3 regions of the Paenibacillus sp. P5_B5 genome follow, and region 3 is predicted to be linked to each of the others. Evidence: predicted binding sites of a transcription regulator. Region 3 holds the regulator's gene; each other region holds the start of a gene.
The links. Region 3 encodes Rex, which represses fermentation and respiration genes when NADH is low (regulators of the CRP and FNR family bind a similar motif). Its sites were predicted from a motif close to TTGTGAAATATTTCACAA; they were not measured.
Positions count from the first base shown of each region.

Region 1: ric (iron-sulfur cluster repair di-iron protein) is a predicted target of Rex. The motif match lies at 1,059-1,076, and genes of this name have one in related genera.
Region 2: AC1DOK_RS04380 (cytochrome ubiquinol oxidase subunit I) is a predicted target of Rex. The motif match lies at 1,213-1,230, and genes of this name have one in related genera.

Region 1 covers NZ_JBFULK010000002.1:233,356-235,632, forward strand. Annotated here, with positions in the region: gene AC1DOK_RS03725 (DegV family protein) at 1-151, shown strand, start outside; gene ric (iron-sulfur cluster repair di-iron protein) at 291-995, opposite strand; gene AC1DOK_RS03735 (ABC transporter substrate-binding protein) at 1,181-2,161, opposite strand.
Region 2 covers NZ_JBFULK010000002.1:366,795-369,071, reverse strand. Annotated here, with positions in the region: gene AC1DOK_RS04380 (cytochrome ubiquinol oxidase subunit I) at 1-1,088, opposite strand, end outside; gene cidR (cidABC operon transcriptional activator CidR) at 1,338-2,222, opposite strand.
Region 3 covers NZ_JBFULK010000001.1:333,906-336,182, forward strand. Annotated here, with positions in the region: gene dinG (ATP-dependent DNA helicase DinG) at 1-1,037, shown strand, start outside; gene AC1DOK_RS01735 (redox-sensing transcriptional repressor Rex) at 1,015-1,635, shown strand; gene AC1DOK_RS01740 (inorganic phosphate transporter) at 1,757-2,277, opposite strand, start outside.

The DNA.
Region 1 (2,277 bases), on a different contig from region 3:
AACGGCAGAAACACTCAAATCTATACTGGTTGAAAAATATGGTCTGAAGAACTTTATGATCAATAGTATCGGTTGTGTCATTGGTGCACATGCCGGACCAGGTACAATAGCCTTATTTTTCCGCAACCGGAACTACAAGACCTTACCGTAAGTGGTAGCAGAAAAATTAGGAATTCGAAATTGCACACAATTAAAAGCAAAGAATGTCCGCCTTCAACCCAGGTCTTAGAAAAGGGGTTGAAGGCGGACATTGCAGAGGTAGGCTTCTTAGGAAAGGATATATCCAAGTATCAGGCTGGGAAAGTAGCTCTCACTTGGTCGAACAGTACGTTATTCTCCAGATGGATATGTTCAAACGTATCTTGCTCAAGCAAAGATAAGCGTTGATAAACAAGACGGTATGTGCCACAGGCGTCTACAGGTGGTTCATAATCGTGTGTAATGTCGCGCAGCTCCTTCAGCAGATTGCCTGCGGAGTCATGCTCTTCTTCCAGATTGAGTAGATATGGCATAAGCTGATCCCTCGTTTCTTGCACAGGATTGCTTGTATATTGAAGCACCAATGGAAATACGACTTGATCCTCTTCCAATGTATGCTCGAGCAGTTCTTTCTTTAAAGCTGTGAACAATTCCTGTACACGCAGTAAGTGCGGATGATGATCGCCATGCACGCGAGCGACCTTCGTTACATATGGTGTCAACTGCGGTAGTTCTTCACGCAAAAAAGCATGGTGCTTCTTCTGAATATGTTCAATAAGCGTAGCCTCATCAAGTGATTGGGGCTTGCTTGATGCATGAGCAGCTTGGTGTTGTTCGATCTTCAATACATCTGCGAGAACCTGCTCTAGGTCTAAATTCCGCTCTTTAGCGGCTTCTTCCAAGCTGATTTTTCCGCCACAGCAATAATCAATCCGCAGCTTTCGGAACAAGTCGGCTGTTTGTGGAATAGCTGTAACAATATCTGCAACAAGTGTTTGATGAGTTGTTTTATTCATGTATAGTCCCCCTTAAAGAAATTAAATCCTTAAAACAATTTTATAGCTTAATCTGAGCTAAACTTGTGATTATACTCACACGATTAGAGAGCTTTATGTGACTATATGTTTTAAGCTCTCGTATAAATAAAAATAAAACCCATCCAGCAATTTAGTTTGCTGGATGGGTTTTATGATATAACGAATTATTTTTGTACTTGATAAATATTATAAAGCTCATCAACCATTAGATTCGCAGCACGAACGCCACCAGCCGTATTGAAAATGGCATCATCGACTTTAAATGCTTTGCCATTCTTCACGACATTTAGATTCTGCCAGAGTGGATCTTTCATGAATTCTTCAGCTTGCTTATTGCCTTTGTCATCCCCAGTCTCATAGGTGAAGTATAGCAACATATCTGCATCAACTTCAGGAATACGTTCCTTCGAAATCTCTTCTACGAATGTATCCTTATAGTTTGTTTCTGGGCGAGCAATCCCGATCTGCTTAAAGATGATCCCAGTAAACGTATCGGATAGGTAGATTCTTGTTTTGCCACCCATAAAACGGACAACCGATACTTTCTGATTCAGTTTATCTCCTGCTTTAACTTTGAAATCTTCAACCTTTTGGTCAAAAGCAGCAATAACTTTCTCGCCTTCTGCTTTCTTATTTAACGCCTCAGCATAGAGAGCGAAGTTCCCTTTCCACTCACCTCTAAGTGTTTCGGAGAATACAGTAGGGGCGATTGCTTTTAGCTGCTCATATACTTTCTCCTGGCGCATTTTATTACCGATAATCAGATCTGGCTTAAGACTTGCAATTAATTCTATGTTAGGCTGAGATTCTTCTCCAAGAACTGTTACACCTTCCATATCGGCTTTAATGTGATCATACCAAGGGTCACCTGTAAAGGATTTAACAGCTCCAACGGGCTTAATTCCAAGAGAGAGTAGTGCTTCAGTTCCTTCATTTGTAAGAATAACAACTCGTTTCGGAGTTCCTTTGATATCTGTTGTTCCCATTGCATGGGTGATGGTACGCGTTTCTTCTGAAGTTGGCGTAGCATCTTGTGTATTCTTGGCATCAGTTGAGGACTTACCACAGCCTGCAAGCAAGAGGCTAATAGATAGTGCTAATATGAGCATTTTAATAAAATTACCGTTTCGTTTGGTGGTTAACATGATCTTTAAATCCCCCTATATATGATTTTAAATGAATTAAGTGAAAATGATTATCATTACCATTGACAAAATAATAATATTGGATGTTAATAGTAGTGTCAATAGTTTATTTGAAA
Region 2 (2,277 bases), on a different contig from region 3:
CATTTGTTCGGTCGATCCAGCTTCTTGCGAGCGACCAAATATACACCATACAGGGCAAGAACGATCATAAGTGATCCAGCTGCAACCATGATTCTAAAGCTCCAGAAGGTTGTTTTGACAGGCGGAATGTAATTTCCTGGCCCGTATTGTTGCTCATACTGTGCTTGAAGCTCATTCATCCCGGGAACTGAACCTGAGAATTTACTGTAGGACAAGAAGCTCAGCATGTAAGGAATTTTGATCTCTGCGGAATTGTCTTTCTTTTCTGTATCAATGACAGCAAACACAGTCCAAGGCGCAGGGTCGGCGCTTGTATCCCACAGAGCTTCACTTGCTGCCATTTTCATAGGTTGTGTGTGCATTAAGTATTGTGCTTGCTGATGACCGTAAAGTGCTGTACCAGAAGAAGCAATTAACGCAACAATAATCGCGATTGAGAATGATTTTTTGAAGAAAGCTATATCTTGTTTCTTAAGCAACTTGAACGCGCTTATTCCTGCAATCAGGAAAGCACCAGTAGCAAATGCGCCTAGTACCGTATGTGGGAATTCCACCCACAGCTGTCCATTACCCAAGAGCGCGAAAACATCATTCATTTGTGCTCTTCCATCAACAATCTCCATTCCAACAGGTCTTTGCATAAAGGAATTCGCTGCTAGAATCCAGAATGCCGAGATTGTTGTACCAAAGGCAACGAGCCATATACAGGCTAAGTGAACCTTTTTGGATAACTTATCCCAACCGAATATCCATAAACCAATAAAGGTAGATTCCATAAAGAATGCTAGTAAAGCTTCAATAGCTAACGGAGCACCGAACACATCCCCAACAAAGCGTGAGTAATCTGACCAGTTCATTCCGAATTGGAATTCTTGTAAAATACCAGTAACAATACCGACTGCGAAGTTAATGAGGAAAAAATGTCCCCAGAACTTTGCCATTTTCTTGTACTTCTCGTCGCCTTTAACGACATACATCGTTTCCATGATAGCAATTAGTAGAGCTAAACCAATCGACAATGGAACAAAAATAAAGTGGAAAATAGTCGTTGAAGCAAATTGAAGTCTAGACAGGAAAACTACATCCAACATTTCACATTCCTTCTTTCTCTAATAGTATGAATCTGCCATTCTCAGAGGTTACAAAAAATAGAATTAATAATAGTCATTATTAATACCCTTGAGATATAATGTCAGATTTTCATCTATAAACATGTGATTATTATCACAATATACACGAAAGAAATCAATAAATACAGACCGTTCGCTTAAACGTCACAAAAAGGTAGAAAAAATAAGTCTAATTTGAGAAGAGTTCTAATTTAATGGAACCTCAGTTTAAGGGGTAAGTAATTTACGAGTAAATTTTATCCATTCCTGTGTAGCAAATGAAACATAGCGGTCTTTACGCCAAATAATGGCTAAATGCCATGGAATCTCCGGCTCTACGAGGGGAATGAAGCATACACGTGTGGGATCAAATCCCTGGCATATCGTCTCTGGCAATAGGGCAATACCTAGATTTGCTGCGACCATTTCGCGAATAAAATCCCACTGCGAGCTCTCGCACACTACATGTGGCTGGAACCCCGCACGCATACATTCAGCCGGAATACGGTCATGAAGGGCAAAATCCTCGCGAAATAGAACGAACAGTTCTTGTGATAGCTCAGCTAACCTCACTTCACTCCTGTTAGCAAGCGGATGCGTGGGATGGACAAGCACCATAAGTCTCCCTTTGACTATGGTAATAGAATGATAAATATCTGCCTTCGTCGGTAATAGACCAACGCCAATATCAAGCGCACCACTTTCTACATCCGCTTCAACTTTCTTTGCCCCTACTTCTACTAGCTCTACTGTGATTTCAGGATACTGCTCGTGAAACTGACCAATCACCTGCGGAAAGAAGCTCGAACCAGCCATTGGTGGTAGTCCAATCCGAATATGTCCTTTCTTCAAACTTCTAAGGACATCAAGCTCCGAAGATAGATTCTCGAATGCTGTTACAATGTGCTTCGCTTGCGCCAATATAACCTCTCCTGCATCCGTCAGCTCCACTCGTCTACCTGAGCGATCAAATAACTCGACGCCTAATTCCTCTTCTATATTCTTAATCATTTTACTGATAGTAGGCTGTGTTATATGAAGTTCCTCTCCCGCTTTCGTAAAGCTTTTCCAGCGAGCGACCTCTAGAAAGTACTGTAAATGACGGATATCCATCCTCTTAATCACTCCTTTGTATAGATAAAATGAATGGCAATGATTCTTTATATGT
Region 3 (2,277 bases):
ATGAATATGATTTACAAGCTTTTCTTACTGATTTTAATGGATATGTGAAAGAAATCGCACAATGTCGTGATAATATGAAAATTTTCATGGAAATGAAGGACAATAGTTTTGTATATTGGATAGAAGGAGGCTTGAATAATAAGAAGAGCTCCATCCTTCTAAGTTGTGTGCCTATTGATGTTAGTAAGCTCATGCAGGAATATGTTTTTGATAAAAAAGCAAGCGTTGTTATGACATCAGCAACTCTCTCGGTAGATAAATCGTTTCAATACACAGCTTCACAGCTAGGATTTAACGAAGAGAATGATGAAGATAAGCTGCGTACGGTTATGCTTCCTTCCCCCTTTAAATATCGTGAGCAAGCGCTTGTATGTGTTCCTAGAGACTTCCCTGGAATTAAAGGTTCGTCCGGAGATGTTCTGTTTATTGATAAACTAATTGGATCACTTTATGAAGTTGCACTTGCCACAAGGGGGCGTTTACTAGTATTATTTACATCAAACAAAATGTTGCGACAAGTTCATGGAGAATTGAGGGAACGACTTAAACCTCATGGTATTGGAGTGCTTGGCCAAGGGGTGGATAGTGGAAATCGCAGTAAATTAACTCGTTTATTTCAAGAAGGTAAGTCAAGTGTATTACTTGGAACTAGTTCTTTCTGGGAGGGAGTCGACATTCCCGGTAATGCGCTTACATGTTTGGCAATTGTAAGACTTCCATTTCAACCGCCAAGTCATCCGTTAGTGGAAGCTAAATGCGAGAACCTCAAGAAACAAAATAAAAATGCATTTATGAAATTTTCCGTACCGCAAGCTGTAATTCGGTTTAAGCAGGGCTTTGGCCGGCTTATTCGCTCGTCCCGAGATAAAGGTGTCGTAATTATTTATGATACAAGAGTTATTGAGACACGTTATGGGAGAAATTTTCTTTATTCACTACCAGGTCCGAAGATCGAATCTATGTATACCTCCCAAATTGTACCTAGTATCCAACAATGGATGGGAGAGAATCTTCTTGAAATCGATGAAAATATCTGATGCAGTTGTTCGCAGACTGCCAATTTATTTACGGTTCTTGAGTGAGTTAGCTACTAATAATGTGCTTACGGTTTCATCACAGGATTTAGGACAAAAGCTTAATTTAAACCCAGCACAAATTCGCAAAGATTTAGCTTATTTTGGGGAATTTGGCAAAAAAGGAATTGGATATGATGTGCTTTTCTTAATTGAAAAAATACGTCAAATTCTGAAGCTGGACAAGACATTATCTGTTGCACTTGTAGGTGCTGGTAACTTAGGTCGTGCATTATGTAACTACAATACGTATCTTAAGGATTCGATGAAAATAGTTGCTGTATTCGATTCTAATCCTGAGCAGCATGGCAAAGTGGTTAACAATTTAATTGTACAACCAATGGAGCAGATCGAGGAAACGATTAAATTACTTCAAATTCGTATTGGTATTATTACGGTTCCTTCCGTGTCTGCACAACAAGTGGCTACACAGTTTGTTGAAGCGGGAGTAGAAGCTATACTGAATTTTGCTCCTGTAATAATTAAGGTTCCTAATAACATCCGCGTTCATCATGCTGACTTTACAACAGATCTCCAAAGCTTAGCTTATTATTTAGAATAAGCACATAAAATGAATAAGGTAGCATCTTCATTATTTGAAGTTGCTACCTTTTTTGTTAATTAGAAAGTAAATGAATCAACAAAAAAAGACGTCCATTAGGTCGTCTTCTAAAGGTTGTAATTTATAATACCCATCCGAACATGACTTTGTATAGTAGGTAACCCAGTACCATTGAAATAGGGATTGTGATTAGCCATGTGATGATCATTCGAATAACAGTAGCCCATTTCACCTCATGGAAACGAATAACACTACCTGTACCAATGATGGCAGATGTGATGACATGAGTTGTTGATAATGGCATATTCAAGAATGTTGACGTTTGGATAACAACAAACGATGTTAAATCTGAAGCAAAGCCATTGATTGGTTCAATTTTGATGATTTTGGATGAAACTGTTTTGATAATTTTCCAACCACCAATTGAAGTTCCTAGACCGATTGCTGTGGCAGCTAGAATTTTAACCCAAAGTGGCACTTCAAGATCGGTTTGGAATCCGCCTGCTACTAGTGCAAAGACGATGATACCCATTGCTTTCTGAGCATCATTACCCCCGTGCGAGAACGATAGTAGTCCAGCAGATATAATTTGGAAAAAACGAAATACCCGATTAAGCTTAGTTCGGGAAGAATTTCCTTTCC